One region of the Variovorax sp. 278MFTsu5.1 genome, then DNA from elsewhere that is predicted to be linked to it. Evidence: predicted binding sites of a transcription regulator. Region 1 holds the regulator's gene; the other holds the start of a gene.

What was found. The regulator HrcA, encoded in region 1, represses chaperone genes, less so after heat shock. The targets are predictions, from matches to a motif close to TTAGCACTCNNNNNNNNNGAGTGCTAA.
Region 2: ABL844_RS06175 (co-chaperone GroES) is a predicted target of HrcA. The motif match lies at 1,564-1,590, and genes of this name have one in related genera.

What each region holds. Positions count from the first base shown of each region.
Region 1 covers NZ_CP157622.1:5,702,915-5,708,930, forward strand. The annotation lists gene ABL844_RS26465 (RelA/SpoT family protein) at 1-532, shown strand, start outside; gene greB (transcription elongation factor GreB) at 556-1,137, opposite strand; tRNA gene ABL844_RS26475 (tRNA-Arg) at 1,193-1,269, opposite strand; tRNA gene ABL844_RS26480 (tRNA-Arg) at 1,386-1,462, opposite strand; tRNA gene ABL844_RS26485 (tRNA-Ile) at 1,546-1,622, opposite strand; gene hrcA (heat-inducible transcriptional repressor HrcA) at 1,654-2,661, opposite strand; gene ABL844_RS26495 (NAD kinase) at 2,693-3,604, shown strand; gene recN (DNA repair protein RecN) at 3,768-5,450, shown strand; gene rapZ (RNase adapter RapZ) at 5,447-6,016, shown strand, end outside.
Region 2 covers NZ_CP157622.1:1,418,746-1,424,761, forward strand. The annotation lists gene groL (chaperonin GroEL) at 1-1,152, opposite strand, end outside; gene ABL844_RS06175 (co-chaperone GroES) at 1,184-1,474, opposite strand; gene ABL844_RS06180 (response regulator) at 2,101-2,868, shown strand; gene ABL844_RS06185 (NAD(P)/FAD-dependent oxidoreductase) at 2,891-4,117, opposite strand; gene ABL844_RS06190 (non-heme iron oxygenase ferredoxin subunit) at 4,136-4,453, opposite strand; gene ABL844_RS06195 (aromatic-ring-hydroxylating dioxygenase subunit beta) at 4,462-4,932, opposite strand; gene ABL844_RS06200 (aromatic ring-hydroxylating dioxygenase subunit alpha) at 4,936-6,016, opposite strand, start outside.

The DNA.
Region 1 (6,016 bases):
GACCGAACTGGGCGAGCGGCCCGACGCGCTGCTGCTGAGCCGCGAGCGCTTCATCTCGCACGAAACGGTGTCGCAGGGCGCGGTCACGCTGGACGGCAGCGAGAACTCGTCGGTGCGCTTTGCGCTGTGCTGCAGGCCGATTCCCGGCGACTCGATCGTCGGGTATCTCGGCCATGGCGAAGGCCTGGTGGTGCACACGGAAGAATGCGGCGTCGGCCAGCGGCTGCGCCACAAGGACAGCGAACGCTTCTTCGCCGTCGAGTGGGCGGACGAGCCCACGCGTGCGTTCGAGACCGGGGTTGTCATCACCGTGCGCAACGACAAGGGCGTGCTGGCGCGCGTCGCGGCGACGCTGGCCGATGCGGAAGCCGACATCACGCACGTGGAAATGGCCGACGAGACTCCGCAGGATTCGACGGATCTGCGCTTCGTGATCGCGGTGCGCGACCGTGCGCATCTGGATGCGGTGCTGCGGGCGGCGCGGCGCACGGCATCGGTGCTGACCGCTTCCAGGACGATTCCCGCGCCCTGACCCGATGGCCCTGCCGGGCCGGGCTACGAAGCTCCGGCCGGGCGCGGCGCCGGGTAGCTCACGGACAGGATTTCGACATCGTGCGCCCCGCCGGGCGTCACCAGCTTCACGACATCGCCTTCGCGCGACTTCAGCAGGGCCCGGGCGATCGGCGAGATCCAGCTGACCTGCGACTTCGCGCTTTCCGCTTCGTCGATGCCGAGGATCGTCACGCTGCGTTCATCGCCGGTCTCGTCGGCATAGAGGACGGTGGCGCCGAAGAAGACCTGATCGCGGCCATGGTGCACCGACGGATCGGTGACCTCCGCGATTTCGAGCCGCTTGGTGAGGAAGCGGATGCGCCGGTCGATCTCGCGCAGGCGCTTCTTGCCGTAGAGGTAGTCGCCGTTCTCCGAGCGGTCGCCGTTCTTGGCGGCCCAATGGACGGTCTCGACGATCTTCGGGCGCTCCTCGTCCATCAGTTGCAGCAGTTCGTCGCGCAGGCGCGCGTAGCCTTCGGGGGTGATGTAGTTCTTGCCGCCCGCAGGAAGCGGAGGCGAGGCACCGCCGGCGCCGTCGTCGTCGTCTGCGTCGGAATCCGTTTCCTTGGTGAATGCCTTGTTCACGCCAAACCTCCAAAAGAAAAAAGCCCGCAACTCGCGTTGCGGGCTTTCTTTATAGTGGTGCGGCTGGCAGGAATCGAACCCACGACCCCTTGGTTCGTAGCCAAGTACTCTATCCAGCTGAGCTACAGCCGCACAGCTTGCGATTATAGCCCGCTTTAATGGCCATTCCCGAACTATTCGGGTTAATTGGAGCGAAAGACTGAAAAAGAAAAATGCCCGGAAGACGAATCTTCCGGGCATTTTCAAGATGGTGCGGCTGGCAGGAATCGAACCCACGACCCCTTGGTTCGTAGCCAAGTACTCTATCCAGCTGAGCTACAGCCGCGAAGCTTTCGATTATAGCCTGATTTTTGGCTGCTCCCCGAAAGCATGGCAAGACGTTGCAATATCGAATCGCCGAAGGGAGGGTGGTAGGCCGTGCTGGGCTTGAACCAGCGACCAACGGATTATGAGTCCGCTGCTCTAACCAACTGAGCTAACGGCCCACGCGGCACGATTCTATTCGCGCAACCGGGCCTACTTGCGATGGCTCAGCGCATTGGTCACCAAGCGCGACGTGATGTCGACGATCTGGATCATGCGCTCATACGGCATGCGAGTCGGTCCGATTACGCCGAGCGTACCCACGACTTCCCCGTCGACCTCGTAGTTGGCGCTGACGATGGAGAGCTCCTCGAACGGCACCACCTGGCTCTCGCCGCCAATGAAGATGCGCACGCCCTCGGCCTTGCTGGATACGTCGAGCAGCCGCATCAGCTGGGCCTTCTGCTCGAAGAGTTCGAAGGCGCGGCGCAGTTGCCCCATGTCGCTGGAGAAATCGCTCACCGCCAGCAGGTTGCGCTCACCGGAAATGACGACGTCGTCCTCCTGCGCCTCGGTCAGCACTTCCGAGCTGACCTGCACTGCCGCCTGCATCAGGGTGGCGATCTCGCCGCGCAGCTTTTCTATCTCGGACTGCAGCCGGTCGCGCACCTGCTCGATGGTCAGCCCCGCATAGTTCGCGTTGATGTAGTTCGAGGCCTCGACCAGCTGCGACTGCGAGTAGTCGGCCTCCGGAAAGATCACCCTGTTCTGCACGTCGCCGTCGGGCGAGACGATGATCACCAGCAGTCGCTTCTCCGACAGCCGCAGGAACTCGATCTGCTTGAACACCGACGCACGCCGCGGCGCCATCACCACGCCCACGAACTGCGACATGTTCGACAGCAGGTGCGCCGCATTGGCGATCACCTTCTGCGGCTGGTCGGGCGCGAGGCTGGGCGCGGTCATCTGCTCGCGCTGTGCCGTAAGCATGGTGTCGACGAAGAGGCGATAGCCGCGGTGCGTGGGAATGCGTCCGGCCGAGGTGTGCGGGCTGGCGATCAGCCCCAGCGCCTCCAGGTCGGACATGACGTTGCGGATGGTCGCCGGCGACAGATCGAGCCCCGAGGAGCGCGACAGCGTACGCGACCCGACGGGCTGCCCATCGGCTATGTAGCGCTCGACGAGCGTCTTGAGCAGCAACTTGGCACGGTCGTCCAGCATTGCAAGATTTTAGTGTTGTAATTTGTGAGATATGACCTCACGCTTTCGTCACGTCGCCCTGATCGGCAAATACCAGGCTTCCGGCGCCCGGGCGCAGGCGGATGCGCGCGACAGCGTCATGGAAGGCATCGGAGCCTTTCTGGAATCGCAGGGTTGCACGGTCTATGTCGAGCGGCCGACGTGCGAGGAAGCCGATGCCGGCGCCCCCGCCCATCCGCGCTACGCCGCCCTCACCGTCGAGGAAATCGGCCAGCGCTGCGACCTCGGCCTGGTGGTCGGCGGCGACGGCACCATGCTGGGCATCGGCCGGCAGCTCGCGAGCTACGGCATTCCGCTGATCGGCATCAACCGCGGCCGGCTGGGCTTCATCACCGACATCCCGCTCGACAACTACCAGGCCACGCTGATTCCGATGCTGGCCGGCGAGTACGAGGAAGACCACCGCAGCCTGATGCAGGCCAAGGTCGTGCGCGACGGCGCCTCGGTGTTCGATGCCTTCGCCATGAACGACGTGGTCGTCAACCGCGGCGCCACCTCCGGAATGGTCGAGCTGCGCGTGTCGGTGGGCCGCCATTTCGTGGCCAACCAGCGCGCCGACGGCCTGATCATCGCCACGCCGACGGGCTCGACCGCCTACGCGCTATCGGCCGGCGGCCCGCTGCTGCACCCCGCGGTCCCGGGCTGGGTGCTGGTACCGATCGCGCCGCACACGCTTTCCAACCGGCCCGTGCTGCTGCCCGATGCCGACGAGATCGTCATCGAGCTGGTCGGCGGGCGCGACGCCAGCGCCAATTTCGATATGCAGTCGCTCGCCTCGCTCGCCATCGGCGACCGCGTGGTGGTGCGCCGCTCCGATTTCCGCGTGCGCTTCCTGCACCCGCGCGGCTGGAGCTATTTCGACACGCTGCGCAAGAAACTTCATTGGAACGAGGGAGGCTCCTGAATGAAGCACCCCCCCAGGCTGCGCGCACTTCGTGTCGCTTCGCCAACCCTCTTGCAGGGGGCAACACCGGCGGCCCGGCAAAGCCGGTTCCGCGGTGTTTCACAGCTCGAACCCTACAAATTCGCACAACGCCCCCTGCCCGGAACCTGGAGGAACAACTGAGATGGCATTGCGACGCATCGCACTGCGCGACTTCGTGATCGTGCGATCACTCGAACTCGACCTGTCCGGCGGCTTCACCGTGCTGACCGGTGAAACAGGCGCGGGCAAATCCATCCTGATCGACGCGCTGCAACTGGCGCTAGGCAACCGGGCCGATGCCGGCGCGGTGCGCGAAGGCGCCGAGCGCCTGGACGTGAGCGCCGAATTCGACGCCGACCCGGCCCTGGACAGCTGGCTCGACGAAGGCGGCTTCGAGCGCGGTGACGCACTGCTGCTGCGCCGCACCGTCGACCTGCAGGGCCGCAGCCGAGGCTGGATCAACGGCAGCCCCGCCACCGCCACGCAACTGCGCGAACTGGGTGATCGCCTGCTCGACATCCACGGCCAGCACGCCTGGCAGAGCCTGACGCGGCCCGAGGCGGTGCGCGGCCTGCTCGACGCCTACGCGGGCGCGCGCACCGACGCGCTGGACGCCGCATGGCAGGCCTGGCGGCAGGCGCTCTCTACGCTCGAACACGCCCGCTCGGCGCAGGACTCGCTGCAGCGCGAACGCGAGCGGCTGCAATGGCAGATTTCCGAAGTCGCCAAGCTCGCGCCGGGCGTCGACGAGTGGGAAGAACTGTCGACCAACCACTCGCGCATCTCCAACGCGCAGGCGCTGATCGACGCGGCCCAGGGCGCCAGCCAGGCGCTGGAAGACGACGACAACGGCGCCCTCTCCGCGCTGCAGCGCGCGGCCACGCTGCTGCAGAACTGCGAGCACATCGAGCCCGAGTTCCGCGCGCTGGGCGAAGTGCTCGCCTCGTGCGTGGCCCAGGCCTCCGACGCCGCTCACACGCTGCACGGCTACCTGCGCGATGCCGACACCGATCCGCAGAGCCTCGCCGAGCTCGACGAGCGCATGGGCCTGTGGATGTCGCTCGCGCGCCGCTACAAGCGCCCGCCGGCCGAGCTGCCGGCGCTGCTGGCCGGCTGGCAGGCCGAGTTGCAGGCGCTCGACGCGCAAAGCGATCTCGAAGGCCTGGAGCGTACCGAAGAGGCCGCGCAGCAGGCCTACATGAAGGAAGCCAAGGCGCTGGGCAAGATCCGCAAGCAGGCGGCACCCCGCCTCTCGCAGGCCGTCACCGACGCGATGCAGGGCCTGGGCATGCAGGGCGGGCGCTTCGAGGTCGAGCTGCAGCCGCTCGCGCAGCCGGGCCGCGCCGGCCTCGAAGAGGTGGCCTTCCTCGTGGCGGGCCACACCGGCAGCACGCCGCGCGCCATCGGCAAGGTGGCTTCGGGCGGCGAGCTTTCGCGCATCGCGCTGGCCATTGCGGTCACCACCAGCCAGCTCGGCGCGGCGCAGACGCTGATCTTCGACGAGGTCGATTCCGGCGTGGGCGGCGCGGTCGCCGAGACCGTCGGCCGACTGATGAAGCAACTCGGCCGCGACCGCCAGGTGCTCGCCGTGACCCACCTGCCGCAGGTGGCAGCCTGCGCCGACCATCACCTGGTGGTGGCCAAGCGCCAGACAGCGGCCACCGGCGGCGACGGACCGCGCACCGAGAGCGGCGTATCTCGCCTCGACGACGACAACCGCGCTAGGGAAATCGCCCGCATGCTGGGCGGCGAAAAAGTCTCGCAGACCTCGCTCGCGCACGCGCGCGAGATGCTCGGCCACAAGACCTCGGCGACGGTGCAATGAGCCTCGACCTCGTGCTCATCACGGGCATGTCGGGCTCCGGCAAGTCGGTCGCCCTGCATGCGCTGGAAGACGCGGGCTACTACTGCGTCGACAACCTGCCGCCCGAGCTGCTGACCTCGTTCATCGCGCTGCAGCACGAGCAGCAGGCCACGCGCGTGGCGATTGCCATGGACGTGCGCAGCGGCGTCTCGCTGCCCATCGTTCCGCAGCAGCTCGAGGCGCTGCGCCGCGACGGCGGCATCTCGCTGCGCTCGCTTTTCCTCGACGCGACCACCGATGCGCTGCTGCGCCGCTATTCCGAAACCCGCCGCCGCCATCCGCTCTCGCGCCAGGAAGGCCGCACCGACGTGCCCGAGCAGCACCGGGTGTTGACCCAGGCCATCGAGCTCGAACGCGAACTGCTGGCCGACCTGCGCGACGGCGCCGACGTGATCGACACCAGCCTGATCCGGCCGGCGCAGCTGCAGAGCTACATCAAGTCGCTGATCTCCGCGCCGCAGACGCCGCTCACGCTGGTGTTCGAATCCTTCGCCTTCAAGCGCGGCGTGCCGCTGGATGCCGACTAC
Region 2 (6,016 bases), 2.6 Mb from region 1:
GGCAGCGCCGACCTTGATCACGGCAACACCGCCGGCCAGCTTGGCCACGCGCTCTTGCAGCTTCTCACGGTCGTAGTCGCTGGTGGCTTCCTCGATCTGCACGCGGATCTGCTTCACGCGGGCTTCGATGTCCGGAGCAGCGCCCGAGCCGTCGATGATGATCGTGTTTTCCTTGCCCACTTCGATGCGCTTGGCCTGGCCCAGGTCGGCCAGGGTCACCTTCTCGAGGGTCAGGCCCACTTCTTCGGCGATGACCTTGCCGCCCGTCAGGATGGCGATGTCTTCCAGCATGGCCTTGCGGCGGTCGCCGAAGCCAGGAGCCTTGACGGCCACGACCTTCAGGATGCCGCGGATGGTGTTCACCACCAGCGTAGCCAGGGCTTCGCCTTCGACTTCTTCAGCGATGATCAGCAGCGGACGGCCGGCCTTGGCAACTTGCTCCAGCGTGGGCAGCAGGTCGCGGATGTTGCTGATCTTCTTGTCGAACAGCAGGACGAACGGGTTGTCCAGGATCGCCGATTGCTTCTCGGGGTTGTTGATGAAGTAGGGCGACAGGTAGCCGCGGTCGAACTGCATGCCTTCGACGACGTCCAGTTCGCTGTCCAGCGACTTGCCGTCTTCCACGGTGATCACGCCTTCCTTGCCGACCTTGTCCATCGCGTCGGCGATGATCTTGCCGATGGTTTCGTCGCTGTTGGCCGAGATCGAGCCGACCTGGGCGATTTCCTTCGACGTGGTGGTGGGCTTGGAAGCCTTCTTCAGCTCTTCGACCAGGGCAGCCACTGCCTTGTCGATGCCGCGCTTCAGGTCCATCGGATTGATGCCGGCGGCCACGTACTTGAAGCCTTCGCGAACGATGGCTTGAGCCAGCACGGTCGCGGTGGTGGTGCCGTCACCGGCGTTGTCGCTGGTCTTGGAGGCCACTTCCTTCACGAGCTGGGCGCCCATGTTCTGGAGCTTGTCCTTCAGTTCGATTTCCTTGGCGACCGACACGCCGTCCTTCGTGACGGTGGGGGCGCCGAACGAGCGCTCGAGCACCACGTTGCGGCCCTTGGGGCCCAGGGTCACCTTGACTGCGTTGGCCAGGATGTTCACACCCTCGACCATGCGTGCGCGGGCTTCGCCGCCGAAGACTACGTCTTTTGCTGCCATGTCTAATTACTCCGAATGGGGATCTGTTGAATTACTTCTCGACGACCGCGAACAGGTCGTCTTCCTTCATGACGAGCAGCTCGTCGCCGCCGACCTTGACGGTCTGGCCGCTGTACTTGCCGAACAGGACGCGGTCGCCGACCTTCACGGTCAGAGCTGCCAGTTCGCCCTTGTCGTTGCGCTTGCCCGGGCCCACGGCCAGGACTTCACCCTGATCGGGCTTCTCGGCGGCTGCGTCGGGAATCACGATGCCCGATGCGGTCTTGGTTTCGCTGTCAACACGCTTGACGATCACGCGATCGGCCAAAGGACGAAGTTTCATTGCATCTCCTGGATGTATGGATAAGAAACGGGTTTGTGGTCGGGCGCCGGACCGGAGGCCGGCAGCCCATCAGCTGGAAGCGAGGGTTGTTAGCACTCGTCAGCAGCGAGTGCTAATCATAAGGGCAATCGATGACGTTTCAAGGCTGGGCGGCCGCTGGCGCCAGTTCCGCAGTCAGGAAATCCGAAATCGCACGGCCGTGCTCTTTCTGTCGCCGATGCGGCAGGAGGTGGCTTCCGGAGGCGCGGGAGGGGCAGGTTTCCAGATCTCTCGCGTGTTGGCCAGGCAGGGAACCGGGGCCATCAGTCGATGCACGGATCGATGATTCAGGCCCGACGCCGCTGCTCGCCAGGCCGGCAAGTCGCTCTTCGGGGCCAGGCAAGTGATGAGGCACGCGGGACGGCGCTCATGAGGCTGCTAATGGATTAGATCAATCAACGGCCCCGGCCCTATAAATCCCGGTTTTTCACCCGGCCTTGGGGCCGATGCCGAACTTGGCGGATCGAGCCGGTTTCCATGATTTTGCATTTGATTTTACGCAGGGCCGATGGCTCGCGCGGGCTGCGGGGAACGATGAGTTCGAGAAACGAGGCCCATCGGAGCCCGCCACCGAAAGACCCGCTCGCATGACCGCTTCCCATCGCTGCGATGCGATCGCGGTCGTCGACGACGACCCGCGCCTGCGGCAACTGGTCGGCGGCTATCTCTCCCAGGAGGGCTACGAGGTGTTCGAGGCCGAGAACGGCAGTGCGCTTTCGTCGATCCTGCAGCGCCGCGCCATCGACCTCATCGTGCTCGACGTGCTGCTGCCGGGCGAGGACGGCTTCTCGGTCTGCAGGCGCCTGCGCGCCACGGGCACGCGCACGCCGATCATCATGCTCAGCGCGAAGGCCGAGGACGCCGACAGGATCGCGGGCCTGACGATGGGCGCTGACGACTATGTCTGCAAGCCCTGCAATCCCCGGGAACTGCGTGCCCGCATTCAGGCGATCCTGCGGCGCAGCCCTCCGAAGGAGGAGCCGGGCGGACCTTCGATCGCGAACGAGGTCGTGCGTTTCGGGCCTTTCGAATTCAACATGGGCACGCGCACGCTTCGCAGGGACGGGCGCATTCTCGGCATCACCACCGTTCAGATCGCGATTCTCAAGGTGCTCGTGCGGCACACGGGCCAGCCGATGTCGCGGGAAAAGCTCGCGCAGGTGGCGCGCGGGCGCGAACTCGGCGCCTTCGACCGCAGCCTGGACGTGCAGGTCTCCCGGTTGCGCAAGCTGCTGGAGGACGGGGCGTTTTCCTATATCCAGACGGTATGGGGCGTGGGCTACATGTTCGAGCCCAGCGGCAAGGATGGCGGCATCCGGTATCCGTCAGGGCCCGGCCACGCGGCCTCCTGGTAGCTCCGGGCTGCCTCGGCGCCGCTCAGAGCCTGGACAGCGGCACCTGAAGATCGGCAAGCTGCTCCGGCGTGACCTCGGTGCCGCGCTCGATGAGCCTTCGCGCAAACCGCAGATCGCGCGCCGCGTTCGGCCCCAGCGCGGCGGCGACCTTGCCGCCATCCAGAAAGAACACGACGAAGCTGTCGCTCTCCATGTCGCCGCGCACCACGGCGCGATGCCCCGGCGCCGGCATGCCGAATATCTGGAGGTTGATGCCGTACTGGTCGGACCAGAACCACGGAAGCGGCTGGTGATCGACCGCGATGCCCAGTGCGGAGCGCGCGGCCGCGATGCCCTGCTCCTGCGCGTTCTGCCACGACTCCAGCCGCATCCGCCGGCCGGCGCGCTCGCAGTGCCAGACGGCGACGTCGCCGGCGGCGAGGATGTCCGGGTCGGAGCTGCGGCATTGCGAGTCGACCACGATGCCGCCTTCGCACTGCAGGCCGGCCTCGCGCGCGAGCTCGTCGTTCGCGATCAGGCCGATGCCGGCCAGCACCACGTCGCATGCCAGCGTGCGTCCGTCGACGAGCGTGGCGATCAGGCCGTTGCCGTCCGCGCCTTGCGCCAGGCGCTCGATGCCCATGCCCAGTTCGACATGAACGCCGTGCGAGGCGTGGAGCCGAAGCAGGTAGCCGGAGATCTCCGGCGCAACGGTGCGCTCGCAGAGGCGCTGCATCGCTTCCACGACCGTGACCTCCAGCCCCTTCCTGCGGGCGGTCGAGGCCACTTCGAGCCCGATCCATCCGCCGCCGATGACCAGCAGCCGCCTGCCCGGCATGAGCGCGGCTCCCAGCGCCGCGGCATCGTCGAGGTTGCGCAGCGTGAAGACGCCGGGCAGCTCCGATCCGGGAATGCCCAGCCGCCGGGCACGGCCGCCGGGGCAGAGAATCAGTTTGTCGTAGCCGACGACGTCGCCGCCGCTCAGGTGCAGTCGCTTCGCCGCGCTGTCGATGCGCGTCGCGCTCACTCCCGGGCGCCAGTCCACGTTGAGCGCGTCGAAGGCTTCGGGCTTCTGCAGGCTGGTCGTCTCTGGAAGGGCTTCACCGGCGAGAACCGATTTCGACAGGGGAGGGCGCTCGTAGGGGCGATGCGCCTCGTCGCCGATCAGCACGATCCTGCCGCCGAAGCCTTCGCTGCGCAGTGTCTGCGCGGCCCATCCGCCGGCCTGGCCGGCGCCGACGATCGCGATCGTCTTTTCTTCAGCGCTCATGGTTCGTACCGTTGCAGATCAGCCCAGCGAAAGAAACACCCGCCCGCCCTCGATCTTCACGGGATAGGAGCGGATCGCTTCGGTCACAGGCGCGCAGGTGGGCTTGCCGTTGCGCACGTCGAACTTGCCCTGGTGCAGCGGGCACTCGATCTCGTGCCCTTCGAGAAAGCCTTCGCACAGGCGGGCATGCCCGTGCGTGCAGATGTTGTCGGTGGCGTAGACATTGCCTTCGACGCTGTAGAGCGCGACTTCATTGCCACCCACGAGGACGGCGATCACGTCGTCCGCCGGTACGTCGTCGACCGCGGCGGCGTCGGTCCATTGCAGCTCACTCATGGCGGTCCTCAGATCGGATAGATGACGGAGTTCGGGATCATTTCGCTGTCGTAGATGACCTGGCGCGAGGCGAATTTCAGGCCCTCCTCGGTGCGCACCACCACGTCGATGTAGCGGCCCACGCTGAAGACGCTCGAAAGCTCCGAGAGCTTGGTGCGGAAGACGGCGTAGTTGGCCTCCGACTCGATGCGCCCGGGTTCGGCCTTCAGCACCACCGGCGCGCCCACCACGTGGCGCTGGTAGTACGGGTCGTGGAAGAGGGTCTCGCGAATGCCGTACACACGGTCCTTCAGCATGCCCTTGCTCTCGAAGGAAAGCGTGGCGAGAGGAAAGCCGCGCTCGTGGTTCTCGCGCGGCTGCAGCCGGTAGACACAGTCTTCCGTGAAGAACTCTGGCCACAGTTCCCACTGGCTGGAGCTCACGGCCTGGGCGTAGCGGGCGTAGAGCTGCGAAAGCTCGAAGTATTCCTGGAAGTCCATCGCTCAAGCCTCCATCACCTTGCGCCAGTACTCGTACATGCCCCGGATCAGCGTCTCCGTGACCATGTGGTCCGTGTCGCCGACCTCGCGGCCGCCGAGCTCGGCGAGCGTGCGGTGAAAAGGCTTCTGCTCGAAGCCTTTCTGCGAGAGCTCGATCACCTCGCCGTCGTCGGCCGACACGAAGCCCGCGGGGCCGAAGAGGTTGGCCTGGCGCAGGCGGCGCTGCGTCATCTCTTCCGTGTCGTCCTCGAAGCCGAAGTGCGTCCACACGAAGTCGAAGGCACCGGGGCCGCTGGGCTGGATGTGCCGCGTCGAGACGCTGTTGACCTGCTGTTGCAGGATCACGCTCGGGAAGAGCGTCATCATCACCGCCGTCGGCCCGCCCCACCAGGGCTCGGGCACGATGTCGAGGAAGCGCGGGTCGTTGAGCTGCATGCTTTCCTTGAAGCTCGACACCTGGGTCACCTGGTCTGCCTTGCCGCTCGCGCCGCGCGTGGAGATCATGGCGGCGTGGCGGTGGTGCCGGTCCATCTTCAGCTCCGACTTGTTGTCCGCGCGCCAGAGCCCGAAGGTCACGAACCAGGTGTGCAGCAGGCCCGGGTGGTACGGGTCCTTGATGTTCTCCTGCATGAGCTTCCAGTTGCCCGGAATGCGCTGGCGGTTGTAGCCGAGGATGGTGAGCTTGCGGCCGTTGAAGAGCCGGTCGAAGTAGCCGAGGATCTCCGGGCCCATGAAGTCCTCGAGCGATTCGACCTCGGGGTCGAAGGCCGCGAAGACCACGCCGCCGCGCCGCGCCACATTGAGCTTGTTGAGGCCGTGCTCGGCCGGCTTGAAGTCGGCCGGCATGCCGCCGTTGACCTTGCCGTCCTGCTTCACGCCGCGGCGGAAGGGCACGCCCTGCAGGTCGCCGGTGAGCGTGTAGTTCCACTGGTGGTAGGGGCAGGTGAAGCCGCCTTCCTTGCGGTTGCCGTGCCGCTCGCGGCAGAACTGCATGCCGCGATGGGCGCACACGTTCTCGACCACGCTGATGGAGTCTTCCGCATCGCGCACCATGATCACCGAGCGCTCGCCCACCACCGTGCGC